DNA from 3 places in the Priestia sp. USM5 genome. Region 1 is predicted to be linked to each of the others. Evidence: riboswitches for the same ligand, from Rfam matches in the RefSeq annotation. Region 1 holds a riboswitch; each other region holds the start of a gene.
The links. Region 1 has a riboswitch for cyclic di-AMP ahead of ACWATA_RS04405 (dicarboxylate/amino acid:cation symporter). Riboswitches for the same ligand answer to the same signal wherever they lie in the genome.

Region 1 (6,990 bases):
TTTTATTTTAATGTTCGTGTATATTGTTGACTAAAGGGTTTGTTTTTGATATATTATCAAATGACTAGAAAATAACCGAATGATAATAAAAAAAGAAAATTCGGTCAATAACTTTTATCTTTTACCCAAAGAAAAAAGATGATGGGAGAATGTACAATGAACTCAAATTATGATGTTATTGTGGTAGGGGCAGGACCCGCTGGAATTTTTACTTGCTATGAGCTAACGTTAAAATTACCGGAAGCAACTATTTTATTAATCGATAAAGGACACGATATCTATCGACGTAATTGTCCGATTCTTCAGAAAAAAATTGAAAAATGTCCGCCTGCAGTTGGCAGAAAAGAGTTTGCTGGCTGTTTGCCTGCTTGTTCTATCACAAATGGTTTCGGTGGAGCCGGCGCATATTCAGATGGGAAGTTTAATATCACCAGTGAATTTGGAGGCTGGATGACGGATTATCTGTCTGAATCACAGGTGGTAGATTTAATTAAATACGTGGATGAAATTAATTTAAAACACGGAGCAACCGATACGATTACGGATCCGTTAACTGATAAAGTTCGTGAAATTGAAAAACGCGGATACGCAGCAGGATTAAAGCTATTGCGTGCCCAAGTGCGTCATTTAGGAACAGAGCAAAATTTAGAAATTTTAAAAAGCATTTATGAATACTTAAAAGAAAAAATTGATATGCAGTATAAAACGGAAGTAGCCGATTTAATAACAGAAAAAGAAGATGGTCAGCATATCGTGCGCGGTATTGAATTGAAGAATGGTGACAGAATTACGGCTGATAAAGTCGTGGTTTCACCAGGTCGAGACGGCTCGAAGTGGATGAGCGACTTATTAAAAAAACGCCGTTTGAAAATGATTAACAATCAAGTAGACATCGGTGTTCGAGTAGAAACATCTAACGTTGTTATGGAAGAAATCAACAAGCACTTGTACGAAGGGAAATTTATTTATAATACGTCTGTAGGTACAAGAGTCAGAACGTTCTGCAGCAATCCTTCAGGGCATGTGGTAGTAGAGAATCATTCAGGGATTATGTTAGCAAATGGACACGCATACAAAGATCCGAAGCTTGGAAGTCAAAATACGAACTTTGCGCTGCTTGTTTCTCATAAATTTTCGGATCCATTTGATCAGCCGAACGAATATGCGCACGAAGTATCAAGATTAGCTAATATGCTGTCAAACGGAGGCTTAGTTGTTCAAAAGTATGGAGATATTTTAAAGGGGCGCCGTTCAACAGCGAATCGAATTAAAGAAGGCTTTTTAGAACCAACGTTAAAAGAAGCTGTCCCTGGTGATTTGGGTTTAGTGCTTCCATACAATACAATGAAAAGCTTAATTGAAATGACAGAAGCACTGGATCATGTAACGCCTGGGTTAGCATCTGAACATACGCTGTTTTACGGTGTGGAAGCGAAATTTTACTCCGCCCGTCCGAAGTTAAACGATAAGTTTGAAACTGAAATTTCCGGTTTATACGTGGGAGGAGACGGAGCTGGTATTACGCGAGGACTCGCGCAGGCAAGTGCGTGTGGTGTGTGGGTAGCGCGTGACATTGTTGAAAAATTAAAGAATCGTAAAGCAAGTTCTGAACCTGTTACTGTATAAAAAAAGAGGCCGTCACGGCCTCTTTTTTTTATGGGTTAAATAACGAGAGGGAATAAGTAAAAAGTAAAGAACTTGTACCGCTCCAACTCCGATAGTTTTATATGATAATTACCCGCTCCTTTTTTAAAAGATAGTAGGAAATCTATACTTCTATCTTGAGCAGAATTAAGTAGAATAAGGGGAATTGATAATGTCGATTTCTTCGCATCAATAAAGTCAGTGAAATTTTAGGGAGTGTATATCAAGCAGTACAAGGATAAAATCAACAGTTGGAAAGAGTTATTTTTTTGATAAGTAAAATATTTATGGAAGCAGTAAAGTACATGGATATTAGAATAATTATACATATTTATGAATGATATTAATGAGAAGAAAGTTCACTTTATAAACTATTTTTTGAATTAATTTTTTATCCATTAGATTGTAAGTCTTGTTAAATAGGTGTTTTTGGTTCATTGAAATATGGTGTAAATATTTTAAAATATAACAATTCTCAACTTTTTACGATAAAATCATGCATTGTTTTTGAATAAAAACTTGACAGGAATACATAAAATGAATTTTAATTAAAGTAACAATTATTATCATGCAAAAATATTAAAGAAAATTATTTGCTTAAACTCTTTTGTTTTATAAGAGAACGGAGGACCCATATTTGTGCGTAATGTACTTGGGGTGAATCTTGAATGAATCAAGTAGGGTAACTCACGTACCCGAATCCGACAGCTAACTCCGTAAGCATTCAGTGAGGGAATAACAGGTCTATGAAACCATGATATTCTCATGGTTTTTTGTATAGCTAAAAATATTCCTAAACTATTAATCTGAAAATTTTTAATATATTGTATATTTTGAGTGTTATCACCCTCAATGCATGGTAAAATAAGTATAGTAGTTAGAATCATTCTAATATAATTTATTTATGGGAGGTAAATCTATGAAGCTATCGACAAAGATCATTATCGCGCTAATTGCTGGTGCTGTTGTAGGAGTGTTGATTAATGCTTTTGCTCCAAGTGCTTTTGCTCCGCTGGACAAGTACTTGTTTACGCCGCTTGGGCAAATTTTCTTAAGCTTAATTAAAATGCTTGTTGTACCAATTGTGTTTTTCTCTATCACGTTAGGCGTAGCAGGTTTAGGAGATCCTAAAAAACTGGGAAGAATCGGGGCAAAAACAGTTTCGTACTTCCTAGTGACAACAACCGTTGCTATTGTAATTGGTTTATTATTAGCGTTTGTTATTAAACCAGGAACATTTGGATCTTTTGATACACAAAACGCTTCTTTTAAAGCTGAAAAAGCACCACCGGTTGGAGAGACATTCTTAAATATGATTCCAGTCAATCCAATCCAAGCGATGGCTGAAGGGAATATGCTTCAACTTATCGTTTTCTCTATCTTTATCGGTTTTGGTATTACGATGCTTGGAAGTAAAACCAAAGGGCTTTATAATTTACTCGAGCAAGGCAATGAATTGATGATGTACCTTGTAAATCTAGTGATGAAGTTTGCTCCTTACGGAACATTTGGGCTTCTTGCAACAGCGGTTGGAAGTCAAGGCTGGCAGGCAATTAAAGCGATGGGGCTTTACATGATTGTAGTCGTGCTCGCACTGTTCATCCATTCGATTGTAACATATGGGGGGTCAGTCGCTCTTATGGCCAGACGTAACCCTATTGAATTTTTTAAAGGTTTTGCTCCTGCGATGACAGTTGGATTCAGTACATCAAGCAGTAGTGCAACGCTTCCGATTTCAATGAATGTGGCTCAAAAAAATCTTCGTGTCCCGGAGTCCATCAGCAGTTTTGTTCAGCCGTTAGGTGCTACCATTAACATGGATGGAACAGCAATTATGCAAGGTGTCGCGACTATTTTTATTGCGCAAGTATACGGCGTTGACCTGTCGCTGGGTGCTCTTGTGACGGTTGTATTAACAGCGGTGCTTGCTAGTATTGGTACAGCAGGCGTGCCGGGAGTTGGTCTCATTATGCTAGCGATGGTATTGAGTTCGGTTGGCCTGCCTGTAGCAGGTATCGGATTGATTATCGGGATTGATCGCTTGCTTGATATGCTTCGTACATCTGTAAATATTACGGGAGACGCTGCGTGTGCCGTTATTGTGGCTGAGTCAGAAGCAAAGCGTATCGATAAATCTGTAACGCAATCGGCTTAATAAATGTAAAAGCTCTAGCTATATGCTAGGGCTTTTTTTATTGGCAAGAAACTCTTCTTTTCAGCATACAGTTTAATAAGAGTATGTGTTTGAAAGGAGAGTGCGGAAATGAATAAGACCCATGTGATAAAGCCGCTGCTCGACGACGACTACCCAGTTATTTCATATGGAAAAGGAATTTATTTGTACGACCAAGATGGAAAAAAGTACATAGATGCTTCGTCAGGGGCAGTTACAGCAAGTATCGGACACGGCGTAAAAGAAATTATTGATGCGATGACGGATCAGGCACAGAAAGTTGCGTTTGTATATCGGTCGCAGTTTACAAGCGATCCGACGGAAGCCTTAGCTAAGAAACTATGTGAATTAAGCAGCAATCATTTCCAGTGGAGCTTTTTTGTTAACAGCGGGACAGAAGCGACTGAAACGGCTATGAAAACAGCCATTCAGCATTTTCAAGAGCAAGGAAAGCCAACCAAAACAAAGGTTTTGTCACGCTGGATGAGCTATCACGGTATTACAATAGGAGCGCTGTCTATGTCAGGGCACGTTGGAAGACGAAAACGTTTCTCGTCTTTGCTTGAAGATTATCCTTCGGTTTCACCTCCTTATTGCTATCGATGTCCGTTTCATCAAACCTATCCATCCTGTAATCTTGCTTGTGCACACGAATTGGAAACAGTTATCAAACGAACCGGCCCTGAACATATTGCTGCTTTTATTACAGAGCCCATTGTAGGAGCTGCCGGAGCAGCTCTTACACCTCCACCCGGTTATTATGAAGTGATAAGAGAAATTTGTGATAAATATGATGTGTTATGGATAGCCGATGAAGTCATGACTGGAGTTGGGCGTACAGGCGTGATGTTTGCATATGAGCACTGGGGAGCTAAACCAGACATCATGACGCTTGGAAAAGGAGTGGGAGCAGGATATACACCGATAGCCGTTACGTTAGCTAGCAGCAAAACGATTGAACCTATCATGAACGGATCCAAATTAATTATGAGCGGCCATACGCTAAGCGCTAATCCGCTGTCAGCGGCTGTAGGGCTAGCTGTCTTAGCCTATATTGAAAAGAACGATCTTGTTCAACAAGTAGCGCTGAAAGGAGCCTATTTAGTAAAAAAATTGAAGGAGCTTCAACTTCTTTACCCTATCATTGGTGATATTCGTGGCAAAGGCTTACTAGTTGGTCTTGAGCTTGTACAAAATCCACAAACGAAGGAGCCTTTTTCATCCTCCGAAAATATGACGGCGCGCGTAATAAGTAAAGCCCATAAAAATGGTCTTCTCCTTTATCCTTCACAAGCAGGAACAGATGGAGTAGAAGGAGACGGTATTATTATTGCGCCGCCATTTACGATTACTCATCGCCAACTTGATGAAGCGGTCGTGTTGCTTTCGAAAACATTGTATGAAGTACAAAATGAAAAACAGGGAAATGAGGTGAAATAAGTGACAAAGGTCGAAAACTCATTTCAAAAGATTACAACTGTGGAACAAGCAATTGAATACGTGGATCATGCTGCTACGCTGATGATAGGAGGGTTTGGAGGCGTAGGCAGTCCGCCTTCTCTCATTGACGGCCTTATTGAAAGCGAAAAATCAAATTTCACACTGATATGTAATGATTCAGGCTTTCCTCATATTGGTGCGGGAAAATTAGTAAGTCAAGGAAGAATTCAAAAACTGATCGCTTCTCACATTGGATCGAATCCCGTGGCTGGAACGCTGATGACAGAAGAAAAGCTGAAAGTTGAGTTTTCTCCTCAAGGAACGCTTGCTGAACGGATTCGAGCGGGGGGAGTTGGACTTGGAGGAGTACTGATTGATGTAGGAATAGAAAATGACATTATTCAATTTGGAAAAGAAAAAGTGGAAGTAGACGGCAAGACATTTTTAGTTGAAAAACCGCTCACAGCCGACGTGGCTTTTGTATATGCAAAAAAAGCAGATCCATTCGGCAACTTGCTCTATGATAAAAGCGCTCGAAACACTAATCCATTAATGGCTATGGCAGGTCGTATAACTATTGCTGAAGTGGAGGAAATCGTTCCTCTTGGCGACATTGACCCAGAGAATGTGATGACGTCAGGCGTATTTGTGGATTATATTGTGCCTTCAAAAGGAGTGAATTGGAAATGGGTTTGGGAATAGATATTCGTCATCGTATTGCAAGACGTGCTGCGGCTGAAATCAAAAACGGCATGATTGTTAACTTAGGGATTGGCATTCCTTCTCTTATTCCTAATTATGTACCAAGCGCTGTTCATGTGATGTTTCATGCTGAAAACGGAATTTTAGGGTTAGGATCTTCGCCTCCTTTAGGTGAAGAAGATGAGAATGTCTGCAATGCAGCAGGCTATCCAACAACTACTGTTCAAGGGGCTTCATACTGTGATAGTGCTACAGCCTTCGCGATGATTCGAAAAGGATACGTCGATATGACCATTCTTGGTGCGTTAGAAGTGAGTGAAAAAGGGGATTTAGCTAATTGGATTGTGCCAGGTAAGCGAGTTCCTGGGATGGGAGGAGCGATGGAATTAGCTCAAAAAGCGAAAAAAGTCATTGTGCTAATGAATCATACGAGCAAGACAGGAGAACCAAAACTGGTCAAGACATGCTCTTTACCTCTTACTGCTTCGGGCTGCGTGGGATTAGTTATTACGGATCGGGCGGTTTTTAAAGTAGAAAAAGATGCGCTTCTTCTAACCGAGTTAATGTCTCCTTATACCGTAGAGGATATTTTGAGTTCAACAGAAGCGACAGTTCGCCTGAGTGATCAATTGATTACGATACGATAAGGAGGACCATTACATGAACATACAGCAATCTATTCATAACTGGATGACAGAGCATCGTCAAAGTGCAGTGCGTTTACTCAAGCGTTTCGTAGAAGAAGCAAGCGTACAGGGTTCTGAAAAGCATGCGCAGGCAATTGTCATTGAACGCCTTCGACAGCTGCAGTTAGATATTGATATATGGGAACCAGACGAAAAAACACTTCGTACCCATGAAGCTTTTGCCTCCAACCGTTCTAGTTTCCGAGATAGCCCGAATGTGGTAGGCGTGTTAAAAGGAAAAGGTGGGGGAAAATCCATCATTTTAAACGGACATATTGATGTTGTGCCTCCCGGCGATCTTTCACAGTGGAAGGAAGACCCTTATACGGCCGTTGTAAAAGATGG
Region 2 (6,990 bases), 790 kb from region 1:
TTTTCAAGCATCGCTCGAACTTCTGGATAATAAATGGTTTTGTAAATAGCGGATACAGTTTGTGACCAGTTGCGGTCATCTGCACCGTTTGTTCTCTTTTTCATATACTCTGCCATTTCAGCATCATAGTCTTGAATCAATGACTTTAAGTCATGATTATAGCTTTCACGATGGTGCACAGCAGCTTGTGGCAATCGAGGCTTTTTCGCAGAATGATCTGCCGGATGTCCAATGACAAGACCGCTTACTGGGAATACGTATTCCGGTAAATCTAGGAGTTCAATGACTTCTAGTGGCTTTCTGCGAATTCCGCCGATTGGTACTGTACCTAAACCGAGTGACTCTGCTGCAACTGTTGCTGCTTCTAAAGAAATTCCAGCATCGGTTGCCCCCACCAAAATTGACTCAAGCCCATCGGTTACGCCAAGAGGCGCATCGTTAAGCTCAGCTGCAATCTTAGCACGATTAAAATCTGCACAAAAGATTAAAAATAGAGGAGCTTGGTCAATCCACGCTTGGTTGCCCGCAAGCTCTGAAAGCTTTTTCTTCTTTTCTTTATCTTGGACGCTAATAATAGTTACTTGCTGTCCGTTAATAGAAGAAGCGGCTGACTGAGCAGATTGAATAATTGTATCTAAATGCTCGTCGCTTACTGCTTCGTCTGTATATTGACGGATAGAACGATGATCTTGAATTGTACGAATTGCTTCATTCATGATGCGTCATCCTTTCAAAGAAGTTATTTTTAGCCTTGTAATGTTTTTACATCTAAAGGTGCTACAAGTACGCCAGTTTGAGCAAATGCTACAAAACTTTGGAAATGAGCTGATTTATTGTGTGCTTGAATTGCTTCTTCGCTTTTCCACTCTTCAATCATCATAAATGTGTTAGGTGTAAAAGCATCTTCAAATAGTTGATAGTTGCTGTTTCCTTCTTCTTGTAAAGAATGCTTAATTAGTTCTTGTACGTTTTCTAAAAATTCTTCTCTTTTTGCTGGGTTAACTTTCATTGAAGCTTGTAAATGAATCATGGATGATTCCTCCTTTAATAATGATGGTGCTTTATATTATTTGTTTTGTTTTTAATCTTTCATTCAATTTACGATTAAAATGAAGATAAGTTCGAATATCATCGAACAATGAAACTATAACACCGATTAAATAACAGTGCAAGGAATTTAGTTCGAAAGTTATCGAACATTGATACACAAAAGAAGCTGTGTTATATTTTAAGCATGAGAAAACCTTATCAACCACCGAAATCTGAAATTAAATTAACGCCTATTTTACATGCGTTGAGTGATCCTAACCGGCTGCGAATTGTACAGTGTTTAGCGACAAGAAAGGAGCAGACCTGTTCGTATTATCAAAAATTAAATGTATCAAAATCAACGCTATCACATCATATTAAAGTACTTCGCGAAGCTGGAATTATCAAACTACGTATAGAAGGTACGCAGCACTATTATTCCTTGCGTTTAGAAGAACTTGAGGAACTGTTCCCAGGTCTGCTTCCTTCCATTATCAATATAGATGAGCAATTATTTTAAAAGCTGAACGATGTTTTGTTCAGCTTTTTTGTTCAAAATAAATGTGTCCATGCAGGCTGCATCCGGGATTAAAAGAAGAACGACAGTGAGGGCAAGTCGAGTTACAGGTTAAATATTCATTAATTGAGAGCTCATGTTTACATACTCCGCAAAGAATAGCTTTTTCATTAAACATAGATGTTGGCCATCTTTTAATGTCGTGATCCGCATGTGCGTTATGACATTGATAGCATGGATAATATGTATAACAGCAATAAAATTTTATTGCGATAATATCTTTATCCGTATGATAGTGCGTACAGCGCGTTTCGGAATCCACTGTGTCACCTTTTACTGCAGGTACAGATTTGTTCATTATCATCACTCCTTATGAAAAGTATAGCATGCTTTTATACGCCTTATCATACATATGTAAAAAGAAAAATGCTATAATAAAACCATCGTTTTACATGTCAGATCGCATGATAAAAAGATTAGATAAAAATTGATGTCAAAACAGATCGATTAAGTGATGCAAAGAGAGGAAGAAAAAATGAGTAAGCAAGTTATCGTTTTTACCGGAGGCGGAACAGCGGGGCACGTAACGCCAAACATTGCCATCATGAAAGAATTAGACAGTGAAAAATGGGATATCCATTATGTCGGTTCTCACAATGGTATTGAGAAAGAATTAATTACAAAATTAAACGTTCCATATCATGCGATTTCAAGCGGGAAGCTGCGTCGATACGTAGATATGGAAAATGTAAAAGATGTATTTCGAGTAGCAAAAGGGGTTGGCGATGCACGTCGCGTGCTGAAAAAACTAAAGCCTTCTCTTGTTTTTTCAAAAGGCGGTTTCGTCACAGTTCCTGTGGTAATGGCTGCTAAATCTTTAAACATTCCCGTGTTCATTCATGAAAGTGATTTAACACCGGGACTGGCAAATAAAATTGCGCAGAAATTTGCCACTAAAATTTTTACTTCTTTTGATGAAGCCGCAAACTACTTTCCAAAAGAAAAAGTGCAGGTTGTTGGTTCACCTATTCGAAAAGAGCTATTTAGCGGAAGCGCAGCGAACGGGGAAAGCTGGCTACGCTTTTATGATAAGCGCCCCATTTTAACGATTATGGGCGGAAGTTTAGGAGCACGCCGTATTAATGAAATCGTTCGAGAGTCTTTGCCTGAACTGCAAAAGAAATTCCAAATTGTACACCTTTGCGGAAAAGGCAATATTGATACAAGCCTTGAAAAAGAGTCAGGCTACCGTCAGTTAGAATACGTAAACGAACAGCTTCCTGATGTTCTAGCGGCAACTGATTATGTGATTACACGCGGTGGATCCAATGCCATTTTTGAGTTTTTAGCTCTTCATAAACCGATGATGATTATTCCTTTATCAAAAGCACAGAGTCGCGGAGATCAAATTTTAAATGCACAATCTTTTAAGAAAAAAGGCTACTGTATGGTTGTAGAAGAAGAACAGTTAACAAAAGAACTGTTTTTGCGTGAAGTAAATGAGCTTCAGCAGCAAGCAAGTACGATGAAGCGTACAATGCGTGAAGCAACAAAAACGGATGCCATTTCAATTCTTGTAAATGAAATTGAGAAAATGAGCTAAAAAAGAGACTGAAACAGACGTATGTTAGCCGAAGTGAAAAACGAACCATTGATCAAGGTATTTGATTAGTGGTTCGTTTTTTTTTAAAATCTATTATTTTAAAATAATGAATAAACATAGAAAAATAAAGCTTTTAAAATTTCAAAAAATGTTGTTGACAGTAAATTTTAACAGGAGTAAGATTACTCTCATGAAACGTTCCACTGTGAAACGCTGAGTCTTTTCTGAAAGAGAAGGAAAGAGCGGAGGACCCAATTATCAGGGGTGAATCTCTTAATTGAGTAGGGTTACTTTCTTGACCCGAACCCGTCAGCTAACTTCGTAAGCGTTAAGAGAGAGGATGGTGTAATCGTGGTCGTTTTCTATAACAGCGGATAGTACGCTCCTTTCAAAATATAGGTGAAAGGAGCGTCAGGATGCATTTATCTAAGCAAATGATTCAAATGATTGAATATCGGGCCATGTGCGATCAGCAATCTTTTGATCTAGCAAACCGCTATTTGTCTACGTTAGCTAATCAAAGTTTTAAACGCAGCAGTAAAAACTATTATTAAGTCTAAAAATTAAATAACAAATATACGCTTAATCAATTATGAGCGGGGGACCCAATATTTTGTACGTATGTACTAGGGGTGAATCTCTTAACTGAGTAGGGTTACTTCCATAACCCGAATCCGACAGCTAACTCCGTAAGCGTTTTGGGAGTAAAAAATTCGTGTCAATCACGGCTTATTTGTCGTGCATTAAACCGCGGAAGAGAACTCTCTTCTGCGGTTTTTTAGTGGAAAAAAATAGCATCACGTCTCACCTTTAGCTTTCTTGGACGTGATGGTTTATGTAAAGCAATAGTTACTAAGCTTAGAAGCTATCATTTTTGTTAGGAAAAAGTCAGGAGGGAGCAACGTGGATATAATCATGCTTGGAACACTTGCCATATTAACAGCTGCTATGTACGGAATTATTTGCTGGTCGTCTCATGTAGTAGATGAAAGAGAGGAGAAGTGAACGTGTCGTTCATTTTGTTAGGTATTTCAGTTCTCGTTTTAATTTATTTAGTGTATGTACTGTTAAATCCAGAACAATTTTAATAAGCGGAGGAATAAAAAGTGGGGATTTTTCTACTATCAGTTGCGCTGCTGCTTGTTTTTGTAGCGCTTATTGCAAAGCCCGTAGGTATTTATATAGCGAATGTGTTTTCAAACGATAAAAACACTAGCTTGATAGGAAAGATAGAAACGGTGATGTTTAAAGCAGCAGGAATTAAAGGGCTTAATCAGACGTGGAAGCAATATGCATTTGCTCTTGTTTTGGCGAATACGTTTATGATTTTTGTGGTGTACCTTATCTTCCGGTTTCAGGGGGTACTGCCGCTTAACCCAAGCCACATCAAAGGAATGGATCCGGCACTCGCTTTTAACACGGCCATTAGTTTTATGACAAATACGAACTTGCAGCACTACAGCGGCGAATCAGGTTTGTCCTATTTCTCGCAGATGGCAGCCGTTGTATTTATGATGTTTGCAGCACCAGCAACGGCACTTGCAGTAGCAATCGCTTTTATTCGCGGGCTAGCAGGGAAGGAAATGGGAAACTTTTTTGTTGACTTTGTAAAATCAATTACGCGTATTTTACTTCCTATCGCTTTTATAACAGGCATTTTATTTATGTTTTTAGGTGTCCCTCAAACGTTAAGCGGAACGGTGACTGCCCATACAATAGAAGGGGCAACACAGCAAATAGCAAGGGGACCAGTTGCTTCTTTTCTTTCAATCAAAGAGCTAGGCAACAACGGAGGGGGATTTTTTGGTGTCAATTCAGCTCATCCATTTGAAAATCCTAATGCGTGGAGCAATGTATTACAAATCGTCCTTATGCTGTTATTGCCAACAGCCCTTCCTTTTACGTACGGAAAAATGATTGGACAGCGTAAACAAGGCCGCATCTTGTTTGTAGCGATGAGTATGCTGTTTATCGTTATTTTAAGCACAGCGTTTGTAACAGAGTGGGGAGGCAATCCAAGACTTGGTGCTTTTCATCTAAATGAAGCGAGCGGTTATATGGAAGGGAAAGAAGTCCGTTTTGGTGTCGGCATGTCGACGCTTTACGCCATCGTGACGACAGCAAGTGAAACAGGTGCAGTCAACACCATGCACGATACCCTGACGCCTCTTACCGGGTTATTAACGCTTGGAAATATGATGTTAAATACCGTATTTGGCGGTGTCGGAGCAGGATTTATGAATGTTATGATGTACGTCATCATTGCCGTATTTTTATCAGGTTTAATGGTTGGAAGAACACCAGAATACGTAGGTAAAAAAATTGAAGGAAAAGAAATGAAGCTAATCGCCGTGACGCTTATTCTGCAGCCGCTGCTAATTTTAGGAGGAACAGCCGTAGCACTTACCACTCATTTAGGAATGGAAGGTATATCAAACCCTGGCTTTCACGGCTTAAGTCAGGCACTGTACGAATTTACGTCGTCAGCAGCAAACAATGGGTCCGGTTTTGAAGGACTCGGTGACGCAACGCCGTTTTGGAACATTTCTACGGGAATTGTTATGTATATTGGACGCTACTTCGGACTAATTACAATGCTGGCGGTATCGAGCTCACTAGCATCTAAGCAGCTTGTTCCCGAAACACCTGGAACATTTAAAACGGATACGTCTTTATTTAGCGGCATTTTAATTGGAACTACCGTTATTGTAGGAGCACTTACGTTTTTCCCAGTGCTTGTGCTTGGGCCGGTTGCTGAGTATTTAACACTGTAATCAAGAAAGCGGAGGATCATAATGAATAAACGGAATTTTGCAAATAATATTGAATTGGATCGCAACAGTCATATTCAAGGTTCTGTAGATAAACAAGCTTCATCGATTTTTATTCAATCAGTAAAGCAGGCGTTTATCAAGCTCAGCCCAAGAACGATGATAAAAAACCCTATCATGTTCGTAGTAGAAATCGGGTTTATAATTACGCTTTTTTTAGCCGTTGTTCCGGACCTTTTCGGAGAAAGTACAGTAAGCACAGGATTTAATGTTGCCGTATCTCTCGTGTTATTTTTCACCATTGTTTTTGCTAATTTTGCAGAAGCATTAGCAGAAGGACGAGGAAAAGCACAGGCAAACTCATTAAAGAAATCGAAAGGCGATATTACAGCTAATCAGCTTCAAAACGGGCAAATGATACAAGTTCCGGCATCGCAACTAAAAAAAGGAGACATCGTCGTCGTTTCACAAGGCGAAATGATTCCTGGAGATGGAGAAATTATTAAAGGACTGGCGTCCGTTGATGAATCGGCCATTACGGGGGAATCGGCACCTGTTATGAAAGAAGCAGGCGGGGATTTTAACTCTGTAACGGGAGGTACAAGAGTTGTCAGCGATGAAATTACAATTAAAATTACGTGTGAGCAAGGTGAATCGTTTTTAGATAAAATGATTTCGCTTGTTGAAGGAGCAGAGCGTCAAAAAACGCCAAATGAAATTGCGCTAAACACGGTTTTGACAAGTTTGACGATTATTTTTTTACTAGTTGTTGTGACGCTTCCTGTCTTTACAAACTATTTACATTTTCAACTCGACACGGCTATTTTAATTTCACTGCTCGTCTGCCTTATTCCTACGACGATTGGAGGATTATTATCGGCGATTGGAATTGCTGGAATGGATCGAGTCACGCAGTTTAACGTGATTGCTATGTCAGGAAAAGCAGTAGAAGCAGCTGGTGACATCAATACAATTATTTTAGATAAAACCGGCACCATTACGTTTGGAAACCGAATGGCTCATCAATTAACGACTGTAGAAGGCGTAGACGAACGTGAACTGTACAAATG
Region 3 (6,990 bases), 130 kb from region 1:
TGATACCCGTCAATATCAGGCAGCATAATATCTAAAATCCACAGGTGCGGAGGAGTTGCAATCATTTCTTTTGCGTCCGTGCCGTTAAAAAATGAGCGAACGTCCCAGCCTTCTTTTTGAAGGTAAAGGGTTAAAACTTCGTTTAAATTTTGTTCATCCTCTACTAAATATAGTGTAAAGCTCAAATTTGACACCTTCCTCTGAATATATGAAAATTAAGGTAAATAAAGCATATTGCGCCATCTATGCGCGTTTTTTTAAAGGTTTATGTACCCGCTATTATACTACGTGTTTGCTGTTATAAAGAAATTTTTCACAATTTCACACATTGTTTTGATACTTATCCCAAACTTTTATTTTATAGTATAGATAACATAAAATTTGCTACGTTAAAAGGAGTGTTTTTCATGGATCCACGTGATTATGAAAGAGAGCAAGAACGAAAAGAAGAATATGAAAACCGCCAGCAGCGCTACGATCAGTATCAGCCTGCGTCATCATCACAGCCTCCAAGAAGACGCTTATTTCCAGTGATCGCATCTTCCATCGCGGGAGCAGTGCTAGGGGGAGGAATTGTGCTATACGGCGCTCCGCAGCTAGGGTTAATGGATTCAGCGGATACGCAAACAGCGAATCAAACAACGCAGACTCAAACGGCAACAACAACGAGCACAACGCCTCGAACAGTAAGCACAACCGTGAATCAGTCAGATCTTGTTTCAGTTGTAAATAAAGTATCAGCTGCTGTTGTAGGCGTGAACAATATTCAACAGCAAACAAATCCATTTTCTGGAGATACCCAAACGCAAGAAGCAGGAACGGGTTCCGGTGTTATTTTCAAAAAAGAAAATGGAAAAGCCTACGTTGTGACTAATAACCACGTTATTGACGGCGCAAGCGAAGTAGAAGTGTCACTTTCAAACGGACAAAAAGAAAAAGCTAAAATTGTCGGAGCTGACGCGCTAACGGATTTAGCGGTGCTTGAAATGTCCGACAAAAATGTTGAACAAGTGGCGAAGTTTGGAAAATCATCAGATTTAGTGGCGGGTGAAACGGTTCTTGCAATCGGAAACCCTCTTGGTGAACAATTTTCTCGTACGGTCACACAAGGTATCGTGAGCGCAGCAAAACGCTCTGTCCCTATTTCAGAGAATTGGAACGTAGATGCAATTCAAACGGATGCGGCGATTAATCCAGGAAACAGCGGCGGTGCCTTGATCAATTCTTCCGGTGAAGTAGTTGGTATCAACAGTATGAAAATTTCAGAAGACAATGTAGAAGGAATCGGCTTTGCTCTTCCAAGTGATGAAGTGCAGCCAACAATTGAACAGCTGATGAAAAACGGAAAAATAACGCGTCCATATATGGGGGTAGGTCTTCAAGATGTAGGTCAGCTTTCAGCTGCAACAAAACAAGATCAGCTAGGCCTAACAAGCGATACGTCTGAAGGAGTTGTCGTAACGACGGTTGAACCATTCTCTTCTGCTTCTGATGCTGGTTTACAATCAAAAGACGTGATTGTTGCCATCGATGGAAATGAAGTCAAAACATCCAGTGATTTACGTCAATATCTATACACAAAACGCAAAGTAGGAGACACGGTAAAATTAGACGTGTACCGAAATGGAAAAAAACAAACTATTTCTCTGAAGCTTTCAGAGCAGCAGGATAACAATGGATGAGTTCAGCACCGTTAAAGCTGCTGCTAGCAGTATTAACAGCGTTAGGATTTTTAACAGGCTGCGGAGGGAAGCATTCAAACACGATGTTTCCTTCTGTAGAAATTAGTCAGCTATCTTCTGCCAAAGAAGTGGCAGCGTATGAAGGAGGAAAGGTGACAGGAGCAGAATTCAATCGTTTTTTAGCCGTTGAAGGGTTCTTAAATCCCGATGCTCCGCTAAATGATACAAGCTACCGCAAAGAGTTGTTGCGGCAGCTTGTCATGCAAAAAATCTTAATTTCGCATCTAAAGACAAGTGACAGGGTACAGAAAAAAGTCGAGGATATGTGGAAACAAATCAAACGTTCATATGACGAAGATACAAGAAAACAAGGCTATGAAGTCTTGCACATTCGTTCTAGCGATGTAACTAAACAGCTAATAAATCAGTTTAAATTAGAAGAATATTTCCGTAAACAAATTACGTCTGATGAACTAGACGCTTACTATACACGTATTGAGAATGATGTAACGCGCGTATCTTTTTCGCAGCTAACTTTTACAACTTTACATGATGCCGAGACCGTTGCGGCTGAGCTGCAAAAAGGAACATCGCTTCAAGACGTTCAAAAAAAATATGCTGATGTCCAGACCATCAGCAAAATAGAGAATGATGATAATCTAAAGCTTTCGAATCTATCTCCCTCTTTTATAGATGTTTTAAAAAAACAGCACATCGGAGAGTGTAGTAAGCCCATTAAAATGGGTAAAGTCTATTATATTCTTATTTTAAAACAAAAAGATAAAAAAACGGAATCAGAAGTCAAAGAAGAAATGATGAAAGAACTTGTTTTGAATCATATCAACCGGTATATCCAGGATCAACTGCCAAGGTTTCACGTGACTTTCAACCTTAGGTAGTTCCCTTTTATATAGATTGATTGTTTTCAAAAAACAAGCAGGTAAAAGAGCTTTCTATTAATAGAGAGCTCTTTTACATTTTTAAGTAGACAGAAATGTCGGTACCTGATAGAATGAAGTTGTAAAACTTTCATTATTCGGAAAATTTATACCCTCCAGCTTTGGAGGGTTATTTTTTATGCTTTTGGACGAATAAAAGAGGCTAGGACAGAAGTAGTTTAGTGGAAAGAAGATCCGAACGATGAATCGTTCGGATCTTTTTGTTAGTACGGTGAACGTATGTTTCAATCACTTTTCATCTTTTAAATGACTCAATAATGCAGAAGACATCTCCACGTGAGAAAGGGCGATGTGTGAAATCGTTTTGGCATAAGGTGTAATTTCGTTAATAAATTGCTCGAGTACGTGCAGGTGAGGAAGCTGAAGCTTTGTAATGAAGCAAGCCTGTCCGGCGATGCGTTCACAGAATAAAGCATAGGGATACTGAGAAATAAATCTTTTAAAACGCTCGTGCTCTCCGTTTTTCATGGTTACTTCAATAAAACACGAGACGGGCAACTGCAGCTTTTCATAATCAATATCGATTGTATATCTTTTTATAATACCAAAGCTCTCTAGCTGTCTTACTCGCTCTGCCACTGAAGGAGGAGACAGGTTAATTTGTTTTCCTAGCTCTCTTAAGGAAAGACGGCTGTTTTGCTGCAGTGCCTGCAAAATCGATAAATCAATTTCATCAATTTTCAATTGAAAACCTTCTTTCATATTAATGTTTCATTTGATTAGTAACAGCATATAATATGTTTTATTTGTTATCTGAAATCTCCATTTTTCTTACTATAATAATTAAAAAGGAGTGAGTAAAAAATGGCAAGAGTTTTGTTAACAAACGAAGAGGGAACAAATTTTGAAAAAGCACTGAATTTAATTCCAGATGTAAAAAGGTTGTATGATGAGCTATACGACAAGCTTTGGAACAGTGATATAGTAAAAAGAGAGACTAAGGAAAAAATCAGGCTTTATCTAGCAGGTGTTAACGGCTGTGAGACGTGTATGAGCATGTCATATGTAGGCGATAAGACGCTTAATCAAAAAGTGTTAAGAGAAAAAGAGCTGGAAGAAAAAGATCGACTGCTGTTTCGATTTATAGATGTATACCGAGTGCGTCCAAGGGATTTGACGGATGCTGATATGGATCAATTAAAGAAATTTTACAGTGATACGCAGCTATTAGAGCTTTTGGCCGTTATTAATTTGTTTGATCAATTTCACAAACTGATTGTCAGTTTAGATTTATATGATTTTTGCAGTTTGCAGCGCAAGTGATGTCTTCCCTAAAAATATCTTGACAGACAAAATCCACAGGAGTAAGATAGCTTTCGTGAAGTGAAACGTATCATGAATCGAATCGATTATTCTAAAAAATAGATCATAGACATTTGAATAAAAATCGCTTAATCCATTACGGAGCGGAGGACCCATTATTTACGCACATATTGTGCTCCGGGGTGAATCCTTAAAAAGGTAGGGTTACTCTTAAAACCCGAACCCGACAGCTAACTTCGCAAGCGTTTTGAGGGGGAAGAGTGTGAAAAAACACAGGAGCCTTCCTGTGTTTTTTTGCGCTTTTTTTAAGAAAAACATGTAATTTTTTAGAAAAAGTATAAGCTAAGAGAACACACAGCAGTTGAAGAAAGGAATAAATACATTATGAAAAAACAGTTTGCTGTATTGGGATTAGGTCGTTTTGGAGGCAGTTTGGTTGAAGAGTTTGCTAATTTGGATGTGGATGTGCTCGCTATTGACCGCAATCAGGAGGTAGTAAAGAAATATAGCAACTCAGCTACATATGTCGTGCAAGCGAACGCAATTGATGAAGCTAGCTTAAAAGGGCTAGGCATTCGTAACGTTGATCATGCTCTTATTTCGTTTGGAGACGATATTGAAGCAAGCGTGCTTGCAACGATGCTTTTAAAAGATATGGGCGTTAAGCAAGTATGGGTAAAAGCGGTGAATATGTATCATCAAAAAGTGCTGGAGAAAATAGGAGCGGACAAAGTCATTCATCCTGAGCGCGATATTGCGAAGCGGATTGCTCATCACGTGGTGTCAGAAAAGATCATTGATTACATTGAACTGTCAAAGGATTATAGTATTGTCGAAATTGTCGCTTCTAAAAAGCTTCATAATAAAACGCTGTTTGATTTGAACATTCGTGCCAAGTACGGCTGCAATATTATCGGCTTTCAGCGAAAAGACGGGGAAATGGTGATTTCGCCTACCGCGCATGAAATAATTGAACAAGGAGATATGCTGATTGTTATCGGACATAATCGCGATTTAAACCGTTTTGAAGAAGAAGGAGTTTAACTTATGAAAAAAAAAATTGTTAGGCTTACGCCGCCGCAGCTGCTTGTCTCCATTTTTGGCGGAGGAATTATTATTGGTGCTCTTTTATTAATGATGCCTTTTTCTACTACTGAGCCAATCCGGTGGGTAGACGCCCTTTTTACATCTACTTCCGCTATGACAGTGACCGGCTTAGCCGTCGTAGATACAGGTACGCGTTTTACCGTCATCGGTCAAACGATTATTATGCTGTTAATTCAAATAGGCGGTCTTGGCATTATGTCATTTGCCGTGCTAATTTTTATGATGCTAGGTAAAAAAATTGGATTTAAAGAGCGTATGCTCGTTCAGCAGGCATTAAATCAAACGAGCGTCGGCGGAGTTGTCCTGCTAGTTAAAAGGCTGTTTATCTTTTCATTTTTAATTGAGTTTGTTGCACTTATCTTTTTAGCGATACGCTGGGTTCCGGAATTCGGATGGTCTAAGGGGCTATTCTTTAGCTTGTTTCATTCAATTTCAGCTTTTAATAACGCAGGGTTCGGACTATTATCTGACAGCTTAGTTCAGTATGTAGGAGATCCCGTTATTAACATAACGATTTCCTTTTTGTTTATTATTGGTGGGTTAGGATTTACCGTTCTTGCTGATATGTGGGTAAAAAAATCGTATAAAAAACTAACGCTGCATTCAAAAATTATGATTATCAGCACGTTTGCCATTAACGTGATTGCCATGCTTTTTATTTTTTTCTTAGAGTACGGCAATTCACATACACTTGGAAGTTTGTCATTAGGAGACAAAGTGTGGGCGTCTTATTTTCAAGCGGTAACAACACGCACAGCAGGTTTTAATAGTATCGATATAGGAAGTCTACATGATTCCACCATATTTTTAATGGTTATGTTAATGTTCATAGGTGCAGGGAGTGCGTCAACAGGAGGAGGTATTAAACTAACAACGTTTGTGGTGATTGTCTTTTCTGTATGGGCATTTTTACGAAGCAGGGAAGATATTGTGCTGTTAAAGAGACGGCTTCTTCCTCTTCATGTGTTTAAGGCACTAGCCATTACGATGATTTCGATTATGTTTGTGTTTGGGGCCATTTTTCTATTAAATATCTCAGAAAACCTGCCGTTTATAAAAATTATGTTTGAAGTGGTTTCTGCGTTTGGAACAGTGGGGTTATCGATGGGAGCAACTCCTGAGCTTTCATACTTTGGACGCGTGATTATTATCTTTATCATGTTTTTAGGAAAAGTGGGGCCATTAACCCTTGCGTTTTCATTATCTAAGCAAAAGCGTGAAGCCGTTCGCTATCCAAACGAAGATATAATGCTAGGATAGAAAAATCGCCTTCGATGAGGCGATTTTTTTATATTATTTATACGTTCAAGACATATAAGAGGTTACGCACAAAACAGTTGCGATGAATAAAAAGAAGGCAAAAACAAGAACAATGGGCAATTTGGAATGTCGGCGCATTAAAGCCCCTCCTTTTTTATAGTAAAAAAATCTCTTACTATATATAACGAAAGAAACAAAAATATGATTCACTTTTTTTGGCGAAATTTGAAGGTTTTTCTCATTGGAAAAATCCGCACCCCTGTCCTAAACATTTTGCCAAGCTGTTGCATACACTAAAAGCAGATAACAGGAAGTGAGGGATGGTACGTGGGAAAACAAAATTTTGCGTTAATCGTTGTGTTATTTGTTTTACTTGTTATTGTAGGTGCGTCTGGCTTTCGCTTTTAAACGTTAACTTTATTTGCGCATAGTCCCCTTCAAAAAAGGCATACTAGGCGGAAGTAAAAACCAAAAATTTCTTCAATATTGCCGAACAATGAGTTCCTCTACTCATTCATCTAATCGGTATGTAGCCATGCGAAAGCATGGTTTTTTTGAAATAGGAGAGGATGAATGATGTTCATCCTCTCTAGAAATTAGTAGTAGCAAGAACACCCTACGATTACTAATAGGATAAATAAAACAACGATAAATGAAAAACCAAAACCGCCTTTTGCGCCCATATGTGTAACCTCCTTTAATAAAAGTCTCTATATCCT

Region 2: another riboswitch for cyclic di-AMP. It lies ahead of kdpF (K(+)-transporting ATPase subunit F); the one in region 1 lies ahead of ACWATA_RS04405 (dicarboxylate/amino acid:cation symporter).
Region 3: another riboswitch for cyclic di-AMP. It lies ahead of ACWATA_RS05100 (potassium channel family protein); the one in region 1 lies ahead of ACWATA_RS04405 (dicarboxylate/amino acid:cation symporter).

Annotation. Positions count from the first base shown of each region.
Region 1 is NZ_JBSGKN010000001.1:859,833-866,822, forward strand. It holds gene ACWATA_RS04400 (NAD(P)/FAD-dependent oxidoreductase) at 157-1,626, shown strand; cyclic di-AMP (ydaO/yuaA leader) riboswitch at 2,229-2,383, shown strand; gene ACWATA_RS04405 (dicarboxylate/amino acid:cation symporter) at 2,564-3,799, shown strand; gene ACWATA_RS04410 (aspartate aminotransferase family protein) at 3,908-5,257, shown strand; gene ACWATA_RS04415 (CoA transferase subunit A) at 5,258-5,959, shown strand; gene ACWATA_RS04420 (3-oxoacid CoA-transferase subunit B) at 5,944-6,606, shown strand; gene ACWATA_RS04425 (peptidase) at 6,620-6,990, shown strand, end outside.
Region 2 is NZ_JBSGKN010000001.1:1,651,815-1,658,804, forward strand. It holds gene nfsA (oxygen-insensitive NADPH nitroreductase) at 1-716, opposite strand, end outside; gene ACWATA_RS09100 (putative quinol monooxygenase) at 746-1,030, opposite strand; gene ACWATA_RS09105 (ArsR/SmtB family transcription factor) at 1,235-1,549, shown strand; gene ACWATA_RS09110 (CHY zinc finger protein) at 1,569-1,904, opposite strand; gene murG (undecaprenyldiphospho-muramoylpentapeptide beta-N-acetylglucosaminyltransferase) at 2,082-3,149, shown strand; cyclic di-AMP (ydaO/yuaA leader) riboswitch at 3,351-3,493, shown strand; gene ACWATA_RS09120 (hypothetical protein) at 3,566-3,703, shown strand; cyclic di-AMP (ydaO/yuaA leader) riboswitch at 3,719-3,859, shown strand; gene kdpF (K(+)-transporting ATPase subunit F) at 4,157-4,237, shown strand; gene kdpA (potassium-transporting ATPase subunit KdpA) at 4,262-5,923, shown strand; gene kdpB (potassium-transporting ATPase subunit KdpB) at 5,945-6,990, shown strand, end outside.
Region 3 is NZ_JBSGKN010000001.1:988,174-995,163, forward strand. It holds gene ACWATA_RS05075 (response regulator transcription factor) at 1-185, opposite strand, end outside; gene ACWATA_RS05080 (S1C family serine protease) at 408-1,682, shown strand; gene ACWATA_RS05085 (peptidyl-prolyl cis-trans isomerase) at 1,679-2,581, shown strand; gene ACWATA_RS05090 (Lrp/AsnC family transcriptional regulator) at 2,870-3,325, opposite strand; gene ACWATA_RS05095 (carboxymuconolactone decarboxylase family protein) at 3,446-3,904, shown strand; cyclic di-AMP (ydaO/yuaA leader) riboswitch at 4,020-4,164, shown strand; gene ACWATA_RS05100 (potassium channel family protein) at 4,289-4,948, shown strand; gene ACWATA_RS05105 (TrkH family potassium uptake protein) at 4,952-6,271, shown strand; gene ACWATA_RS05110 (YjcZ family sporulation protein) at 6,599-6,679, shown strand; gene ACWATA_RS05115 (YjcZ family sporulation protein) at 6,868-6,954, opposite strand.